2 regions of the Streptomyces sp. NPDC006435 genome follow, and region 2 is predicted to be linked to the other one. Evidence: predicted binding sites of a transcription regulator. Region 2 holds the regulator's gene; the other holds the start of a gene.
The links. Region 2 encodes HrcA, which represses chaperone genes, less so after heat shock. Its sites were predicted from a motif close to TTNGCACTCNGNNNNNCNGAGTGCNAA; they were not measured.

Region 1 (10,030 bases), on a different contig from region 2:
CCACGCCCTGGTCACGGAGGAGCTCTCCACCTGGCTGCTCGACCGGCTCCCGCAGCGGGCGGACGGCTCTTCGAGCGGGCGGGCGCCGCGGGCAAAAGCACCGGGAGACCGGGAACGGCGTAGGCCCCCGGACCAGATGGTCCGGGGGCCTACGCGGCACAGCTGTGCGGGAACTGCCGATCCGTCAGGATCAGAAGTCCATGTCACCGCCCGGCATGCCGCCCGGGGCGGCCGCGGCGGCCTTCTCCGGCTTGTCGGCGATGACGGCCTCGGTGGTGAGGAACAGCGCGGCGATGGACGCGGCGTTCTGCAGGGCGGAGCGCGTGACCTTCGCCGGGTCGAGGATGCCCTCGGCGATCATGTCGACGTACTCGCCGGTCGCGGCGTTCAGACCGTGGCCGACGGCCAGGTTGCGCACCTTCTCGACGACGACGCCGCCCTCGAGACCACCGTTGACGGCGATCTGCTTCAGCGGGGCCTCCAGGGCCAGCTTCACGGCGTTGGCGCCGGTCGCCTCGTCACCCGAGAGCTCCAGCTTCTCGAAGACGGCCGAGGCCTGGAGCAGAGCCACGCCACCACCGGCGACGATGCCCTCCTCGACGGCGGCCTTGGCGTTGCGCACCGCGTCCTCGATGCGGTGCTTGCGCTCCTTGAGCTCGACCTCGGTCGCGGCACCGGCCTTGATGACGGCCACGCCGCCGGCCAGCTTCGCGAGGCGCTCCTGGAGCTTCTCGCGGTCGTAGTCCGAGTCGCTGTTCTCGATCTCGGCGCGGATCTGGTTGACGCGGCCCTGGACCTGGTCGCTGTCACCGGCACCGTCGACGATCGTCGTCTCGTCCTTGGTGATGACGACCTTGCGGGCGCGGCCGAGCAGGTCGAGACCGGCGTTCTCCAGCTTGAGGCCGACCTCCTCGGAGATGACGGTGCCACCGGTGAGGATGGCGATGTCGCCGAGCATGGCCTTGCGGCGGTCACCGAAGCCCGGGGCCTTGACGGCGACGGACTTGAAGGTGCCACGGATCTTGTTGACGACCAGGGTCGACAGGGCCTCGCCCTCGACGTCCTCGGCGATGATCAGCAGCGGCTTGCCGGACTGCATGACCTTCTCCAGCAGCGGAAGGAGGTCCTTCACGTTGCTGACCTTGGAGTTCACGATCAGGATGTACGGGTCGTCGAGGGACGACTCCATGCGCTCCATGTCGGTGGCGAAGTACGCCGAGATGTAGCCCTTGTCGAAGCGCATGCCCTCGGTGAGCTCAAGCTCCAGACCGAAGGTCTGGGACTCCTCGACGGTGATGACGCCTTCCTTGCCGACCTTGTCCATGGCCTCGGCGATGAGCTCGCCGATCTGGGTGTCGGCGGCGGAGATGGAGGCCGTGGAAGCGATCTGCTCCTTGGTCTCGACATCCTTCGCCTGCTCCAGGAGGGCGGCGGAGACGGCCTCGACGGCCTTCTCGATACCCCGCTTGAGGGCCATCGGGTTGGCACCCGCGGCGACGTTGCGCAGACCCTCGCGGACGAGCGCCTGGGCCAGAACGGTGGCGGTGGTCGTACCGTCGCCGGCGACGTCGTCCGTCTTCTTGGCGACCTCCTTGACCAGCTCCGCACCGATCTTCTCGTACGGGTCCTCCAGCTCGATCTCCTTGGCGATGGAAACACCATCGTTGGTGATCGTGGGGGCGCCCCACTTCTTCTCAAGGACGACGTTGCGACCCTTGGGGCCAAGGGTGACCTTGACGGCGTCGGCGAGCTGGTTCATGCCGCGCTCGAGACCGCGCCGGGCCTCCTCGTCGAACGCGATGATCTTGGCCATGTGAAGTGGTCCTCCCGGACAGGGGTGGATTTCTCCGGACCGGGAGGCGCCCGCGACGGACGGCCTGCGTGACCGGTGGTTCCTTGCCCCGCCGGCCTGCGGGCCTCACCGGCCCGATCCAAGTTCTGTCACTCTCACCTGGAGAGTGCTAACGCCAATAATTAGCACTCGCCCCTGGAGAGTGCAAGCGCCTTCGGAGAAGGCTCGACGAGGGGTGGCGGTCGGGTGACGGGAGGGCGCAAGCGCCCCTCTCCGGTCGCGGACGACGTCAGCCACCCCGGGACGGCGCCGGGGCGGCACGCCGGAACGCGCGGAGGTCCGTACCCCTGGGGGGTACGGACCTCCGTGCGTGAGTGGTGTCGTTGGCCGACCGCGCCGTACTCAGCCGACGGCGAGCTTGACCATGTCCGCCTGGGGCCCCTTCTGGCCCTGCGAGATCTCGAACTCAACTCGCTGACCCTCTTCGAGGGTGCGGTACCCGTCCATCTGGATCGCGCTGTAGTGGACGAAAACATCCGCACCACCGTCGACCGCGATGAAGCCGTACCCCTTCTCCGCGTTGAACCACTTGACGGTGCCCTGAGCCATGCCTAACTCCCCTATTACTGGCCCTTGCGCGGGGCCGCACTTCGCGGTCCCGGGTCAGAACCCACCCTCCGACAGGAGAGGGTGCGTGCGCCGGAACGCGTCGACCGCGGCTGAATGTATCTGCCCAACTGCCCTCTGCAACAGGTCAATCGGACGAGAATTCTCGACAGCGCCGAACGCCCGAATATGCGGAATTCATGAGATTCCAGGGCAAGTCGGGCCAGACAAAGGTGACTTATGGCGCAAGGAGTTCGAGCACTTTGGCTGCATCTTGTCGCGACGCGGCGCATTCTCATATGCGGGCGGTACGGGCAGCTGGGGGGACTTCCCACACTCTACCGCGCTCAACCATGCAGAATTGCCCCCTCCGTTTCAAACCCGGAGAGGTTTGAAACCGGAGAGGGCAATTCCGTTCGGGTGATTCGGCGTGCGGCCCGACGAGCCGTCAGCAGCCGCCCGCGACGGCCGGGATGATCGAGATGCCGGCGCCGTCCGGCGTGGCCGTCTCCAGACCGCTCTCGAAGCGCACGTCGTCGTCGTTGACGTAGACGTTCACGAAGCGGCGCAGCTTGCCCTGGTCGTCCAGGACGCGGGCGGCGATGCCCGGGTGGTCCTTCTCCAGGGACTCGATGACCTGGGAGAGGGTCGCGCCCTCCGCCGGGACCTCGGCCCGGCCGCCCGTGTAGGTGCGGAGAATGGTGGGGATGCGGACGTTCACGCTCATGATCGGGTGCCCTTCCTGAAGTCTCGGGTGGTCAGCTGGTGGCGAGGCCCGCGGCGCGGAACGCGTCCAGGCTGGGGCGGATCGTCGCGGTCGCCTGCGAGGTGGCGGCCACCGCGTCGAGGGTCTTGAGGCCGTCGCCCGTGTTGAGGACGACGGTGGTCAGCGTCGGGTCGATGACACCGGCCTCGATGAGCTTCTTCGTCACGCCGACCGTCACCCCGCCCGCCGTCTCCGCGAAGATCCCCTCGGTGCGGGCCAGCAGCTTGATGGCGTCGACCACCTGCTCGTCGTCCACGTCCTCCACCGCGCCACCGGTGCGACGGGCGATGTCCAGGACGTACGGGCCGTCGGCCGGGTTGCCGATGGCGAGGGACTTGGCGATGGTGTTCGGCTTCTGCGGCCGCACGACGTCGTGACCGGCCTTGAAGGCGGCGGAGACCGGGGAGCAGCCCTCGGCCTGGGCGCCGAAGATCTTGTACGGCTTGTCCTCGACCAGGCCCAGCTTGATCAGCTCGCGCAACCCCTTGTCGATCTTCGTGAGCTGGGAGCCGGACGCGATCGGGATGACGATCTGGTCGGGCAGCCGCCAGCCGAGCTGCTCGCAGATCTCGTACGCCAGGGTCTTGGAGCCCTCGCCGTAGTACGGGCGGAGGTTGACGTTGACGAAGCCCCAGCCCTCGCCGAGCGGGTCGCCGATGAGCTCCGAGCAGAAGCGGTTGACGTCGTCGTAGTTGCCCTCGATGCCGACCAGCTCACCGCCGTACACCGCGGCCATGACGACCTTGCCCTGCTCCAGGTCGTGCGGGATGAACACGCAGGAGCGGAAGCCCGCGCGGGCGGCGGCGGCGCCCACCGCACCGGCGAGGTTGCCGGTGGAGGAGCAGGACAGGGTGGTGAAGCCGAAGGCGCGGGCGGCCTCGACGGCGATCGCGACGACCCGGTCCTTGAAGGAGTGCGTCGGGTTGCCGGAGTCGTCCTTGACGTACAGGCCGCCGGTGACGCCCAGCTCGCGGGCGAGGTTGTCGGCCTTGACCAGCTTGGTGAAGCCGGGGTTGATGTTGGGCTTGTCCGCGACGTCCGCGGGGACCGGCAGCAGCGGCGCGTAGCGCCAGATGTTGTTCGGGCCCGCCTCGATGCGCTTCCTCAGCTCGTCGGGGGAACCGCTCGGCAGGTCGTACGCCACTTCGAGCGGCCCGAAACAGGAGGCGCAGGCGAAGATGGGGCCGAGGTCGAAGCGCTCGCCGCACTCGCGGCAGGAAAGCGCCGCGGCGGGGCCGAGGTCGACGGAGGATTCGGTGTTCGCTGCAACAGTCTGCACAGCCATGATGGCGGAGGCCCTTTCTCCTCATCTTCCTTGTGACGCACTTCGCCACAAGACGGAATTGGCACCTTCCCCACCGTGTCCTCGCGGCCGGCAGGAGGGTTGCCGGGACTTCAACGGGCCGTTCCCTCAGTCCCTCTGGATGAGCTCTTTGGCACCGGATCTTCGATCCGGGCGTTTATTGGCAGATGGACCCCGACATGCGACGGTCATCCGCGTTGTTCAAGACTGTAACCGAAGCACCAGGCTGTCGAGACAGCAGTCCGAACCGCGAGATGGATCACATAACAGGGAGTATCGACCGTGCTGGAAGAGGTCGAACGCTGGCTGGCCGGGCGTTCCTGGTCGGCCGCCGACCGTCCGTTGGAGCGTCTGCTGGCCGCCAAGGCCGCGGACCCGCGCCGCGGGAGCGTGAGCGTGGTGCTGCCCGCGCTCGACGAGGAGGCGACGGTCGGCGACATCGTCACGACGATCCGGCGCGAGCTGATGGAGAAGGTCCATCTGGTGGACGAGCTCGTGGTGATCGACTCCGGTTCCACGGACGCCACCTCCCGGGTGGCCCGGGAGGCCGGCGCCCGGGTGGTGCACCGCGACTCGATACTCCCCCGGATACCCGCCGTGCCCGGCAAGGGCGAGGTGCTGTGGCGGTCCCTCCTGGTCACCGGCGGCGACATCGTCTGCTTCGTCGACGCCGACCTGAAGGACTTCTCGGCCGACTTCGTCTCCGGCATCGTCGGCCCGCTGCTGACCGACCCGGACGTGCAGTTCGTGAAGGCGATGTACGACCGCCCCTTCGGGGACGGCACCGGCGGGGCGGCGGCCCAGGGCGGCCGGGTGACCGAGCTGGTGGCCCGCCCGCTGCTGAATCTGCACTGGCCGCAGCTGGCCGGTTTCGTCCAGCCGCTGGGCGGCGAGTACGCCGTGCGCCGCTCCCTGCTCGAACAGCTGCCGTTCCCCGTCGGCTACGGGGTGGAGCTGGGGCTGCTGGTCGACGCGCTGCACACGGTGGGGCTGGACGCGCTGGCCCAGGTGGACGTGGGAGTGCGCAGGCACCGGCACCAGGACGGGCAGGCGCTGGGCCGGATGGCGGCAGCGATCTACCGGACCGCTCAACTGCGCCTGTCACGGGGCCACTTGGTGCGCCCCGCGCTCACCCAGTTCGAGCGGGGCCCGGACGGCTTCGTGCCGCGCACCCACGCCGTGGACACCGAGGAGCGGCCCCCGATGCGCGAGATCGAGGAGTACGTTTCGCGCCGCGCGGCCTGAACCGGCCCGACTTCGCACGTTTGGGCGGTTCGTGATCGGGCTAGATTCCGCAACATGGCCTCCGACCACGAAGCCCAGTCCCCTGCCCGTTCTCCTGCCCGGCCCTCCGCCCAGGTTCTCGTCGCCTCCAACCGCGGCCCGGTGTCGTACACCCTGGAAACGGACGGGTCGCTCGACGCGAGACGGGGCGGCGGGGGCCTGGTCTCCGGGCTGAGCGCCGTCGAGGACAAGCTGTGGGTGTGCGCCGCGCTCGGCGACGGGGACCGGGAGGCGGTCCGGCGCGGGGTCGGCGAGCCGGGCGTGCGGATGCTCGACATCGACGCGGACGTCCACGCGGACGCGTACAACGGCATCGCGAACTCGGTGCTCTGGTTCGTCCACCACATGCTGTACCAGACGCCGCTGGAGCCGGTCTTCGACGCGGGGTTCCGGCAGCAGTGGGCCTCGTTCGAGACCTACAACCGGGCCTTCGCCGAGGCGCTCGCCGAGGAGGCCGGGCCGGGCGCGGCGGTGCTGGTGCAGGACTACCACCTGGCGCTGGTGCCCGGCATGCTCCGCACGCTCCGCCCCGACCTGCGGATCGGGCACTTCTCGCACACCCCGTGGGCGCCCGTCGACTACTTCCGGCTGCTGCCCGACGACATCGCCGAGCAGTTGCTGCGCGGCATCCTGGGCGCGGACCGGGCCGCCTTCCTGACCCGGCGCTGGGCCGACGCGTTCGTCGACTGCTGCACCCGGATCGTGGGCGGCACCGGCCGGACCGAGGTCGGGGTGCACGGCCTCGGCGCGGACGCGGACTTCCTGCGTCGCCGCGCGCACGAGGCGGACGTGGACGAGCGGATGGCGGCACTGCGCGAGCAGGCCGGCCCCGGCCGGAGGACGATCGTACGGGTGGACCGGACGGAGCTCTCCAAGAACATCGTGCGCGGCCTGCTCGCCTACCGGGCGCTCCTCGACGACCGCCCCGAGTGGCGCGAGCGGGTGGTCCACGTGGCGTTCGCGTACCCCTCCCGGCAGGACCTCGCGGTGTACCGGGACTACACGGACGAGGTACGGCGGGTCGCCGACGAGATCAACACCGCGTACGGCACGGCGGGCTGGACTCCGGTGGTGCTGCACGTCAAGGACGACTTCGCCCGCTCGCTCGCCGCGTACCGGCTGGCCGACGTGGCACTCGTCAACCCGATCCGCGACGGCATGAACCTGGTCGCCAAGGAGATCCCGGTGGTCTCCGACCACGGCTGCGCGCTGGTGCTGTCGCGGGAGGCGGGGGCGTACGAGGAACTGGGCGGCGACGCGGTGGTGGTGAACCCGTACGACGTCTCCGCGACGGCGGCGGCGCTGCACGAGGCGCTGACGATGGCGGAGGACGAGCGGGCCGCGCGCACGGAACGGCTGGCCGCGGCGGCGGTCGCGCTGCCGCCGCAGCAGTGGTTCCTGGACCAGTTGGACGCGTTGCGGCGGGGCTGAGGGCCGGTACCGCAGGGCCGCCCCGGTCGGGCGGTCCTCGGCCATGTGGCCCCGGTCGTGCGGCGGCCCCGGGCGGTCCTCGGTCGTGCGGCCCCGGGCGGCTCAGATGTGTTCGGCCAGGGCCGCCAGGAAACCGACGACCGCGGCCGGGCCAATGCTCGGACGAGAACATCCTGACACCGGATGGGGACGACTGCAGCGGTCCCACCCATGTAGTCCCAAATCTCAGCCCCGCACTACTCGGGCCCGCCCCCTGGTCCGGAAACCGAGGGCGTGCCGGTAGATCTCCGGAAGACGGTATCGTCCATCGTTGTCCCTGGCCAAGGCTCCAGCCTCCTCCAGCTGCACGATGCCATTAGCATCGAGGCCCACGGCTTCCGCCTCGAAGGGCATCACCACCTCATCAGCCCTGGAGCCGACGGACCGCAGCAGATTCCCAAGGCTCGGGTTCTCCTGTTGCAATTCCTTCAGCTTCTCAGCACTGCAACGCACCAGAGCCATGCGCAGTGCGGACGGACTGAGCAACCGGTCCGGCCAGTCCTCATCGTTCATGGACAGCTCTGCTGCGTCTCGGAGAAAGCGAACGACGTCACGGGCCTGTACTTGCTCGTTGAAGTCGGCCAGGGCAGCAGGAACCCACCGTTCGGTCCATGCCTCCCGTGAGTTGTCCCGGCCGAGCTTCGCACCCCAAACTGGAATCAGGGCTTGGACCACGGCGTCAGGCGCCATCAGGGCCAATTCCTCTTCTGGCTGGTGTACCGCTCCGGCCGTGGTCGCCACCCAAAGAGCAAGACGCAATGCTTCGTGCGCGTCCCAGCGCAGTTCATAGGGGTCGTACCGATCAAGGAACTGACCAACGTTCTGACGCAGCGAGTACCGGACCAGATCTTTGCGGGCAAAGATCACCAGCCCGAGTCGCCGACTGCGCATCATACGGAACCAGTCCGGAACATCCGTGAACAAGGTACGCAGTGCCATGCGCTTGGCCTGCGCATCGGATTCAAGGTCCTGGAAGAAGTCCTCCAGCCCGTCAAACACGAAGAGGACAGGCTTTGAGAGGTTGCGATGCAGTAGCACTTCCTCCGCGTTCGCTTCCAGCGCACCGGGTCCATCGGCTGCCACAGCCATACATTGCAGCCAGGTCGAACGCCAGAATCGCTGATCCTCACGGCGTTCGCTGTCCAGCGCGTCCTGGAGAAGCGAGCGGATGTCGTCCGGACGTGCACCCTGCCCCCCGGCCGAACGGTCCCGTAGTGCCTGCGGGCCTTCGGACGAGGCGCCGGAACCGTACTGGTCCATGTTTCCAGGGTCAAGGACTGGCACTACTGGCGCGTCGGCCTGTACCGATTCCTGTGCGTGCTCGGCGAAGGCAGCCCATCGGGCCGCCGCACACAGTCGTGCGTAGGTAAAGGTCTTTCCCGCACCCTTCGCTCCAACGACGACCGTAACCGGCAGGCTCGTACGGTGGTCGCCCACCAACCTGCGAAGAGGCTCCGTTGACAAGAACCCGAGGCCGCTGTCAAGACCGCTTCGTTCCGCGAAGACCAGGGAACGTGCTCTTTTATGAAGTGCCCCCCTGCGCTCTTCCAAACTGCCTTCGCTCTCTGAAAGGGGCCCACCGTCCAGAGGGGGCACCGGAAGTTCCGGAACCAGCTTCCCCACCAGTTCACTCACACCGCATCGCCGTACGACATCGATCACGTCGTCCCAGCTCCGGGGCAGTGCGAGCAGCTCTTCACGGAACGGGCTGAGTAGCGGCTCCGCCCGGACTAGTGAGTCGACATCACCAGTATCGAGTCCATCGGCGTCACCGCTTTCCAGGCCTTGCGACTGTTCCTGATACCTGGCGGTGAAGCATTCCAGCGACGCCGCCAGGCGTGCCTTGGCTTGCTCGGCCTCCGCTGTGTGCGCATCAAGTCGGTACTGGGTCACGACGGCTGCCGGGGCCGGATCCGTCCCCTCCAGAGAAGGAGCCTTGTTCCCGAGCTGGCAGATGAGTTGCTCTGTCCCTTCCAGAGACTGGCTGCTCAGTGTCGTAACGAATACGCGCTGTATCCGCGGGTCCAGCAATACAGGTGCGGACAGCTCAGAGGCACCAGCACGCAGGTCGACGAGAACGGTATCCAGGCCCGCCTCTGCAGCAAGTTCCGCCAGCGACTCGGTCAGAAAGTACGCGGGACGGTCCTTCGTGATCAGGTGAGCGGGCTCGATACGAGGCGGCCCCAGCCGAAGTCTCCTGCTGGCCGGCAGGACGACCAGGGACCCTCCCTCGCGATGACGTGCCACCTCCTGATTCGCCAGGTACGGGGCAGCAATGGCGATCGCCTCCTGCTGGCCGCCTCGCGGCGTACCGTGCAGCAGCGCCAACACATCCTCGTAGGCAATATCGCATGCTCCGCCTTGCGCCTGGTACATCCAGGTAATGCCGGGAGCTTCCAGATCCCCGTCCACAAGCAGTACCCGGCGCCCGCGCCTGGCCAGTTCGTCGGCCAACGCAACCGCGTGAACAGTGCGCCCTGCTCCTCCCTTGAACGAGTGAAAGGCCAGCATCTGCACGTCGGAAACAAACGAGTTCTGCGTGGGTCGCTCCATGAAGTCGGCGAGCTCCGCAGTGATGCGCCGTTCCATCAGGCGTGGGTCACGACGGCTGCGCACGTACTCCGTGTCAGGAAGCAACGTCACCGGCAGTCCGGTTGCTTCCACCTCGGCCGGGCGATCCAACGCAAGGACCAGCCCCCCCGGGTTGCCGAGGGATGAACCCGTTCCGAAGACGTCATCCAGCCATCGGCGGACGTCTGGCTCCCCCGTACCGGACCGGACCGTCAGCTCCAGACCGTCCCACCAAGCG
Region 2 (10,030 bases):
AGGCGGAGTTCAGTCCGTCGACGGGTTGGCAGGCGGCGAGTCCCGCGACCGTCGCGCCCGCGAGCACGGACACGGCCAGAAAACGTCGGGGCCCTCGCCGACCCCATGCCCTTGTTGTCCCCATACGGGCAGCTTCCCACCGTTCACCCCTGGAACGGTAGACGGCTTGTGGCCACAATCGGGGGCGCATCCGGCGCGTGCGCCGGGGCACGGACCGGCCGTCACATACGGTGTGGCGCCGCGGAATCGGGCCACGCGCCCACCGGTCCCGGCGCTCCCCCACGGCCCGGTCCAACGCCCCGATGCCCCGACGTCCCGGGCCCTCCCCGGGCGGGCCGGGTTCACGACCAGCGGCCGGTGCGCCCCAGCAGCAGTGCCGTCGCCGCCGTGCCCGCGGTCGAGGTGCGCAGGACGCTCGTCCCGAGCCGGCAGGTCCGGGCGCCCGCCCCGGTGAAGACCGCCAGTTCGTCCGGCGACACACCGCCCTCGGGGCCGACGACCAGCACGATCTCGCCGTGCTCGGGCAGCGGGACGGTGGCCAGCGGCTCGCTGTCGTGGTCCCGGTCCTCGTGCAGGACGGCGGCGAAGTCCGCCGCGGCCAGGAGCGCGGCGACCTGTTTGGTCGTCATCGCGTCGGCCACGTCGGGGAAGCGCACCCGGCGGGACTGCTTGCCCGCCTCCCGGGCGGTGTTGCGCCATTTCGCCAGGGACTTGAGGCCGCGTTCGCCCTTCCACTGGGTGATGCAGCGCGACGCCTGCCAGGGCACGATCCCGTCGACGCCGGTCTCCGTCATCGTCTCCACGGCGACCTCGCCCCGGTCGCCCTTGGGCAGCGCCTGGACGACGGTGATGCGGGGCGCGGGCCAGGCCTCCTCGCGGACCCCGGTGAGGCCGGTGACCACGAGCCGGTCCTTGCCCTCGGCGGCCCCGACGACACCCTCGGCCCAGTGCCCGCGCCCGTCCGTCAGGACGACGCCCTCACCGGCGCGCAGCCGCTTCACCGACACGGCGTGCCTGCCCTCGGGCCCTTCCAGTACGAACTCGGGCCCGTCGGGGACCTGTTCGACGACGAAGACCGGTGCGGTCACTGCGTACTCCCTGTGCTCACTGCCGTCCGTGCGGCGTCCAGTTCTTCGGCGAGCAGCCTGACCAGCCGGCCGGCCGGCAGCTCGCGTGCCATCCGGTGGCCCTGCCCCGCCCACAGCGCCATGCCCTGGGCGTCCCCCGCCTTGGCCGCCGCCTTGCGCAGCCCGGCGGTCAGGTGGTGGACCTGCGGGTAGGCGGCGGGGGCGTACGGTCCGTGCTCGCGCATGAAGCGGTTGACCAGGCCGCGGGCCGGGCGGCCCGAGAACGCCCGGGTCATGGCGGTCCGTACGAACAGCGGGTTGGTCAGGGCCCGTTTGTGCAGCGGGCTCGCCCCGGATTCGGGGCAGATGAGGAACGCCGTGCCGAACTGCGCCGCCTCGGCGCCCGCCGCGAGCACGGCGGCGATCTGGGAGCCGCGCATCAGCCCGCCGGCGGCGACGATCGGTATCTGCACGGTCTCGCGGACCTGGGCCACCAGCGAGAGCAGTCCGATCCCGGTGCCGTCGGTCTGCGGGTCGTCGTGGTGGGTGGACTGGTGGCCGCCCGCCTCGACGCCCTGGACGCAGACCGCGTCCGCACCCGCCCACTGGGCGGCCTGGGCCTCCTCGGGCGTGGTGACCGTCACGACGGTGTACGTGCCGACCCCGGCGAACGCGTCGAGGGTGTCGCGCGTGGGGCAGCCGAAGGTGAACGAGACGGCCGGGACCGGGTCGTCCAGGAGGATGGCGAGCTTGGCCTCGTAGCCGTCGTCGCCGTCGGAGTCCGGATCGCCGAGCGGGGTCTCGTACCAGGTGGTCTCGCCCGCGAGCTGCTGCCGGTACACCTCGACGGCGCTCGGGTCGGCGAGTCCCGGCTGCGGCATGAAGAGGTTGACGCCGAAGGCCTTGCCGGTCAGTCCGCGCAGCTGTTTGATCTCGTTGTACATGCCGTCCGCCGTCTTGTAGCCGGCGGCGAGGAAGCCGAGCCCGCCCGCCTCGGCGACGGCCGCGGCGAGCTGCGGACAGGACGTACCGCCCGCCATCGGGGCCTGCACGATCGGATACCGGCAGAGATCGGTCAACGCGGATGACATGACCGCATCGTGCCATGTCCGGCACGGCCCGTCGTGCACGGCCCGCGCCCCGCCCCGGCCGCGGACGCCTGCGGAGCCCGGCGCGGGACGGCCCCGGGCGCCTGCGGAGCCGAATGCGGTACGGCCCCGGACGCTCCCCGGGCACGCCCCGCCCCGTCCACGTACGCTCCCCGGACACGAACGCGGGACGGGCCCGTCGAGCGGGCCCGTCCCGGTCCGGACGGAGGGTCGGGAGCCGTCAGCGTCCGTTGAAGGCGTCCTTCAGCCGGGAGAACAGCCCCTGCTGACCGGGCTGGAACTGGCCGGTGGGCCGCTCCTCGCCCCGCATCTTCGCCAGGTCCCGCAGCAGTCGCTCCTGCTCCGGGTCCAGCTTCGTCGGCGTCATCACCTCGACGTGCACGATCAGGTCGCCGCGCCCGCCGCCGCGCAGGTGCGTGACGCCGCGGCCGTGCAGCGGCACCGACTGGCCGGACTGGGTGCCGGGCCGGATGTCGACCTCCTCCAGGCCGTCGAGCGTCTCCAGCGGCACCTTCGTGCCGAGCGCGCCCGCCGTCATGGGGATGGTGACCGTGCAGTGCAGGTCGTCGCCGCGGCGCTGGAACACCGCGTGCGACAACTCGTGGATCTCCACGTACAGATCGCCGGCCGGGCCGCCGCCGGGGCCGACCTCGCCCTCGCCCGCGAGCTGGATCCGGGTGCCGTTGTCGACACCGGCGGGGATCTTCACGGTGAGCGTGCGCCTGGACCGGATGCGGCCGTCACCGGCGCACTCCGGGCACGGGGTCGGCACGACCGTGCCGAAGCCCTGGCACTGCGGGCAGGGCCGCGAGGTCATGACCTGGCCGAGGAACGACCGGGTGACCTGGGAGACCTCACCGCGGCCGCGGCACATGTCACAGGTCTGCGCGGAGGTGCCGGGCGCGGCGCCCTCGCCGCTGCACGTGGTGCAGACGACGGCCGTGTCGACCTGGATGTCCTTGGTGGTGCCGAACGCCGCCTCGGCGAGATCGATCTCCAGCCGGATCATCGCGTCCTGGCCGCGCCGGGTGCGCGAGCGGGGCCCGCGCTGCTGCGACGTGCCGAAGAACGCGTCCATGATGTCGGAGAAGTTGCCGAAGCCCCCCTGCCCGAATCCGCCCGCTCCCGCGCCGCCGGAGGCGGACAGCGGGTCGCCGCCGAGGTCGTAGACCTGCTTCTTCTGCGGGTCCGAGAGCACCTCGTAGGCGGCGTTGATCTCCTTGAACCGCTCCTGGGTCTTCGGATCGGGGTTGACATCCGGGTGCAGCTCGCGGGCGAGCCTGCGGAATGCCTTCTTGATCTCGTCCTGAGATGCGTCGCGGCGCACGCCGAGTACGGCGTAGTAGTCCGTGGCCACTTACGACTCCGCCAGGATCTGTCCGACGTAACGTGCCACTGCGCGTACCGCTCCCATCGTTCCGGGGTAGTCCATGCGGGTCGGTCCGACCACGCCGAGTTTGGCGACTGCCTCGTCGCCCGAACCGTAGCCGACCGCGACGACGGACGTGGAGTTGAGCCCTTCATGGGCGTTCTCGTGCCCGATACGTACGGTCATGCCCGAGTCCTTGGCCTCGCCGAGCAGCTTCAGCAGCACGACCTGTTCCTCCAGTGCTTCCAGCACCGGCCGGATCATCACGGGGAAGTCGTGCCCGAAGCGGGTGAGGTTGGAGGTGCCGCCGATCATCAGCCGCTCCTCCGTCTCTTCGACGAGGGTTTCGAGCAGGGTGGAGAGCACGGTGGACACGGTTCCCCGGTCCTCGCTCTCGAAGGATTCCGGCAGATCCTGCACCAGCTGCGGGACGTCCGTGAAACGGCGTCCCACGACACGGCTGTTGAGCCGGGCCCGCAGATCGGCGAGAGAGGTCTCGCCGAACGGAGCGGGGCAGTCGATCATCCGCTGCTCCACCCGGCCGGTGTCCGTGATGAGCACGAGCATCAGCCGGGCGGGTGCCAGCGAGAGCAGTTCCACGTGCCGCACCGTCGACCGGGTCAGCGAGGGGTACTGCACGATGGCGACCTGCCGGGTCAGCTGCGCGAGCAGCCGTACGGTGCGGCCCACGACGTCGTCGAGGTCGACCGCGCCGTCGAGGAAGTTCTGGATGGCACGGCGCTCCGGCGACGAGAGGGGCTTGACCCCCGCGAGCCTGTCGACGAAGAGCCGGTAGCCCTTGTCCGTCGGGATGCGCCCCGCGCTGGTGTGGGGCTGGGCGATGAAGCCCTCGTCCTCCAGCACCGCCATGTCGTTGCGGACGGTCGCCGGGGAGACACCCAGCTTGTGCCGCTCGGTGAGCGCCTTGGAGCCGACGGGCTCCTCGGTACCGACGTAGTCCTGGACGATGGCACGAAGCACTTCGAGTCTGCGTTCGCTGAGCATCGCGCACACCTCCAGCTGTGTTTCCTCGGTCGGTCCCCGGGTGTTCCCGGTGTCTTTACCCGGGAATCCCCCTGGCACTCTGTCATCGCGAGTGCCAGCAATCCCCCGGTCAGTGTACGGCGGCCGAGTGGGGGCCTAGCAAGGGCGACCGGCCACACCACCGCGAGACTTTCGCAGGTGGTTGCCGATAGCGTCGCGGCATGAACGCCTCTTGGGAAGAGTTCGGCTGGGAGCGACTCGGTCACGGAGCGGGAAGGCGGCGCCTTCCCGGCTGGGACGCGACGGTCGCGCTGGTGGCCGGAGCGGACGGAGTGCTGCTGTACGACACCGGTTCGTCACTCCGCGAGGGCGCGGAACTCCGGTCCCAGGCGCAGGCGCTGCTGGGCCGGAGGGTGACGCATATCGCACTCAGCCACCCCCACTTCGATCATGTGCTGGGCACCGCCGCGTTCTCCGGCGCCGAGGTGTACGGGGCGTCCGGCACGGCGGAGGCGATGCGGCGCGAGGCGGAGGGCCTGCGCGTCTCCGCGGTGCGTCAGGGGGTCTCCGAGCACGACGCGACGGAGGCCGTCGACGCGCTGGTGGTGCCGCGGCACCAGGTGTGCGGGGAGTGGACGCTCGACCTGGGCGGCGGGCGCGAGGTGCTGCTGGTCGACGTCGGCCCGGCGCACAGCGGCCACGACCTGGTGGCGGTCGTGCCCGGCTCCCCGGCGATCGTGCTCTGCGGGGACCTGGTCGAGGAGTCCGGCGAGCCGCAGGCGGGCTCGGACGCGCACCCGGCCCGCTGGCCGGCCGCCCTGGACCGGCTGCTGGAGCTGGGCGGCGAGGACGCCGTGTACGTACCGGGGCACGGGGCGGTGGTGGACGCGGCGTTCGTACGGGAACAGCGCGGACGACTGGCCGACCGCTTCGGCGTGTCGTGACCCGCGGTCGTCCTATCGTCGTCCGATGCGCAGCTACCAGCCCGACCTGACCCCGCCGTGGAAGAGGTCCGCCCCCGTTCCCGAGGTCCCCGCCGAGCCCGATCTGGTCGTGGAGGAGGTCTCGACCGGTTTCTGCGGCGCGGTGATCCGCTGCGAGAGGACGGCCCAGGGGCCGACGGTGACCCTGGAGGACCGGTTCGGCAAGCACCGGGTGTTCCCGATGGAGCCGCGCGGCTTCCTGCTGGAGGGCGAGGTGGTCACGCTCGTGCGCCCCTCGGCCGCCGCCCCGGCGCGCCCCGCGCGCACGGCCTCGGGCTCGATCGCGGTCCCGGGGGCCCGTGCCCGGGTCGCGCGGGCGGGCCGGATCTACGTGGAGGGCCGGCACGACGCGGAGCTGGTCGAGCGGGTCTGGGGCGACGACCTGCGGATCGAGGGCGTGGTCGTCGAGTACCTGGAGGGCGTCGACGACCTCCCGGCCGTCGTGCGCGAGTTCTCCCCCGGCCCGGACGCCAAGCTGGGCGTCTTGGTCGACCACCTGGTGCCCGGCTCCAAGGAGTCCCGGATCGCCGAGCAGGTGTCGGGCGCGGACGTCCTGGTGGTGGGGCACCCCTACATCGACGTGTGGGAGGCGGTGAAGCCGTCCTCCGTGGGTATCCCGGCCTGGCCGGTGGTGCCGCGCGGCCAGGACTGGAAGACCGGTGTGTGCCGCGCGCTCGGCTGGCCGGAGAACACCGGCGCCGCCTGGCAGCGCATCCTGTCCGCGGTCCGCTCGTACCGGGACCTGGAGCCGTCCCTGCTGGGCTCGGTGGAGCACCTGATCGACTTCGTGACGGCGCCCCCGACAGGCCTCTCCGGCGATTGAGGAGCGGGGGCCCGGGCGGAGCCCCCCGGTCACGGGAAGGGGCGGGCAGGGGAACAGGCCCCCGTCCCGTGCCCCCTCAGTCCACCAGGTCCCGCACCACCGCGTCCGCCAGCAACCGCCCCCGCAACGTGAGCACCGCGCTCCCCCGCTCGTACGGGGCGGGCTCCAGGAGGCCGTCCGCCAGGGCGCGCCGGGAGGCGGCCAGCCCCGCCGGGGCCAGCAGGGACAGCGGGCAGCCGTCCACGAGCCGCAGCTCCAGCAGGATCCGCTCGACCCGGCGGTCCTCCGCGGAGAGGATCTCGCGCCCGGCCCCGGGCGAGCGCCCCTCGGCCAGGGCCTGCGCGTACGCCCCCGGGTGCTTCACGTTCCACCAGCGCACCCCGCCGACGTGGCTGTGCGCCCCGGGCCCGGCGCCCCACCAGTCGGCTCCGCGCCAGTACAGCTCGTTGTGCAGGCACCGGCCCTCGGGCGTGCGGGCCCAGTTCGACACCTCGTACCAGGAGAAGCCGGCCGCGGCCATCGCCTCGTCCGCGATCAGGTACCGGTCGGCGTGGACGTCGTCGTCGGTCATGGGGACCTCGCCGCGCCGGATGCGGCGGGCGAGCTGCGTGCCCTCCTCGACGATCAGCGCGTACGCCGACACGTGGTCCGGCCCCGCCCCGATCGCCGCGTCCAGCGAGGCCCGCCAGTCGTCGTCGGACTCCCCCGGCGTGCCGTAGATCAGGTCGAGGTTGACGTGCTCGAAGCCGGCCTCCCGGGCCTCGGCCACGCACGCCTCGGGCCGTCCCGGCGTGTGCGTGCGGTCCAGGATCTTCAGGACGTGCTGCCGCGCGCTCTGCATCCCGAACGAGATCCGGTTGAAGCCGCCCTCGCGGAGTTCGGCGAGATAGGCCGGACCGACGGACTCCGGATTGGCCTCGGTGGTGATCTCGGCGTCGTCCGCGAACCCGAACTCCTCCCGGATCGCCCCCAGCATCCGGACCAGGTCGGCGGCGGCCAGCAGGGTGGGCGTGCCGCCGCCGACGAAGACCGTGCGGACCGGGCGCGGGTCGTCGCCGAGGACCTTGCGGGCCTGGCGGACCTCTCCGATCAGGTGCTCGGCGTAGTTGTCCCGGGAGGCCAGCGCACCGCCGGAGCCGCGCAGCTCGGTCGCGGTGTAGGTGTTGAAGTCGCAGTAGCCGCAGCGGGTCGCGCAGTACGGGACGTGCAGGTAGAAGCCGAGCGGCCGGTCGGCGGCGCCTTCCAGGGCATGGCGGGGCAGCGCCCCGTCGTCGGGTACGGGTTCACCATCGGGGAGTACGGAAGGCATACCGCCCATTGTCACTCGCCGCCCGGGGCCTGCGGGCCACGGCCGTGCTCACGGGGCTCCGGCGCCGGCCGCGGGCACGGGGCCCGGTACCGTCCGCCACCCGCGTCCGCGTCCGCGCCGGGGCCGTGCCGGAGCCGCCCCGGCCCCGGCCGCACGAAGCCCGCGTCCGCCCGCCCCGGCTCACCCCGCCTGGAGCACCAGCAGGGCCAGGTCGTCGTCGGGCGGCCGCTCGGCGAACTCGTGCACGGCCCGCTTGATCCGGTCCGCTATGCCGTCCGCCGACAGGCCGGAGCAGCCGGACAGGGCCTGGGCCAGCCCGTCCCCGTCGTCGAACATCAGCGGCCCGCAGCGCCGCTCCGTGACCCCGTCCGTGACGCACAGCAGGCTGTCGCCCGGTGCCAGCTCGAAGCTCTGGCTCTCGTACGCGACGTCGTCGAAGAGTCCGAGCAGCATCTGCGGCTCGGCGGCCGGGCGCACCTCGCCGTCGGGCCGCAGCAGCAGCGGCAGCGGGTGGCCGGCGCTGGCGACCGTGCAGCGCACCCCGCCGTCGGGCAGCGGCACCAGCTCCCCGTACAGCAGGGACAGGAAGCGGGACTGTCCGGTGTCCGCCGTCTGCTGGCCGCCCGCCGCGGCCACCATGAGCGCGGCGGCCTCGGCCGCCTCCATCGCGTCGTCCAGGAGCAGCCGGTTGAGCCGGTCCAGAACCTCGCCGACGCCGAAGCCCTCGCGGGCCAGCAGCCGCAGCCAGGGCCGGGCTAGGCCGGTGACGACGGCGGCCTCGGGCCCGCTGCCCTGGACGTCGCCGAGGACGAAGCACCAGCGGTCGCCGGGGCACGGGAAGATGTCGTAGAAGTCGCCGCCGACGACGCCGTCGTCGCTGGGTTCGTACACCAGCGAGCTGGTGACGCCGGGTATGTCGGCGACCTTGCCGGGCAGCAGCGCGCGCTGCAGGATGCGGCTGATGGTGGCCTGCCGGGTGTACTCACGGGCGGCGCCGACGGCGAGGCCGACCCGGCGCACGAAGTCCTCGATGAGCGCGGCCACCTCGTCGGGGACGCGGACGAGGCCCTCCCGTCCCAGAAGCACGGCGCCGAGCGTCCGGCCGCCGGAGGTGATCCGGTAGGCGAGGGCGGTCGCCTCGGGTTCCTCGGGCTTCTCGGCGTCCTCCTCCCCTCCGGGCCAGGGCATGGAGACGGGCCCGGTGCCGACTCGTTCGGGGAGTCGGATCGGGTCCTGTTCCAGCAGGGCGCGCAGTTGCGCGGTCTCGGCCTCGTCCCGGTGCCAGACGCTGGCGAGCCGGGGCACGGCCGAGGGGCCGCCGTTCTCGGGTTCCAGCCAGATCGCGCACCAGTCGGCGAGTCTGGGCACCAGTAACTGTCCGGAGAGGGCCGCGACGATGTCCTCGTCGAGCTGTCCGGCGAGCAGGTCCGACGCCTCGGCGAGGAACGAGAGCGCGCCGCGGCCGGCCCAGTCCGCGTCGTCGCGCAGGGCGCGGCGGGCCGTGGGGGCGAGCAGTTCGGCGTCGCGCAGCCCCTGCTGGAACCCCGGGCCGGGGTCGGTGGGCGGCTCCGGAAACGGGCTCCAGTCGTCCACGGGGAGCCGGGCCCAGACGGTCTTGAGGCCGGTGCGGTAGGTGATGCCCCAGCGTTCGGCGAGGGTGCCGACGAGCTGGAGCCCGCGGCCGTGGTCGGCGGGTTCGTCGAAGCCGAGGACCGTGGCGCTCTGCGCCGCCTCCGCCACGCTGCCGGACTCCGGCCGGTCGCTGCGCACGGCGCGGGCCGGGTGATGGTCCGACACCTCCAGCACCAGGGCCGCGGATTCGCCCTCGACGGCCTCCTCCAGCCGGGCGAGCAGCTCCACGTTGGTCCCCGCGTGCACGACGGCGTTGGTGACCAGTTCGCTGACGACGACCTCGGCGTCGTCGGCCAGGCGCTCGCTGAAGCCCACGGCCGCCGGCAGTCCGAGTCCGGCCCACTCGTCGAGCGCGGCCCGGACGAACCGGCGTGCGGCGGAGGGCGCGAGGAGGTTTCCGGGCAGGGACGTATGGGCGACCGGCTGCGCATCCGCATGGCCGACGGGAGTTCCGGGACGCTGGATGATGTCCCGCTGCAAGGGAATTGACCCCACGGTGCAGCTCCTGACCTGTTCTCGCTCTGTCTGTTCTCGTTCTGGCTGTCTGTTCTCGTCGGGTCGGTTGTCTGTTCTCGCCGGGCGGCGCTGACGCCACCGACAGAGTGACAGATGGACCATGCCCATAAGCAACGAGTTGCCGAAGTGAGCAGAGAAAGTGAGCGTGTCGGAACGGAAGGCAGCCGCACCGTGCGGCCGGCCCGCGGGGGCGTCCTGCCCCCACGGGCCCCGAGCACGCGCGGCCCGGTGTCCCGCG

Region 1: groL (chaperonin GroEL) is a predicted target of HrcA. The motif match lies at 1,975-2,001, and genes of this name have one in related genera.

Annotation. Positions count from the first base shown of each region.
Region 1 covers NZ_JBEXPY010000002.1:330,605-340,634, forward strand. The annotation lists gene groL (chaperonin GroEL) at 191-1,813, opposite strand; gene ABZZ04_RS03760 (cold-shock protein) at 2,195-2,401, opposite strand; gene ABZZ04_RS03765 (ubiquitin-like small modifier protein 1) at 2,847-3,125, opposite strand; gene thrC (threonine synthase) at 3,157-4,449, opposite strand; SAM riboswitch class I at 4,468-4,595, opposite strand; gene ABZZ04_RS03775 (glucosyl-3-phosphoglycerate synthase) at 4,750-5,712, shown strand; gene ABZZ04_RS03780 (trehalose-6-phosphate synthase) at 5,767-7,182, shown strand; gene ABZZ04_RS03785 (AAA family ATPase) at 7,408-10,030, opposite strand, start outside.
Region 2 covers NZ_JBEXPY010000005.1:128,209-138,238, forward strand. The annotation lists gene ABZZ04_RS08205 (hypothetical protein) at 1-73, opposite strand, end outside; gene ABZZ04_RS08210 (16S rRNA (uracil(1498)-N(3))-methyltransferase) at 342-1,088, opposite strand; gene ABZZ04_RS08215 (nitronate monooxygenase) at 1,085-2,158, opposite strand; gene dnaJ (molecular chaperone DnaJ) at 2,397-3,533, opposite strand; gene hrcA (heat-inducible transcriptional repressor HrcA) at 3,534-4,550, opposite strand; gene ABZZ04_RS08230 (MBL fold metallo-hydrolase) at 4,751-5,473, shown strand; gene ABZZ04_RS08235 (DUF3097 domain-containing protein) at 5,499-6,335, shown strand; gene hemW (radical SAM family heme chaperone HemW) at 6,412-7,653, opposite strand; gene ABZZ04_RS08245 (ATP-binding SpoIIE family protein phosphatase) at 7,825-9,756, opposite strand.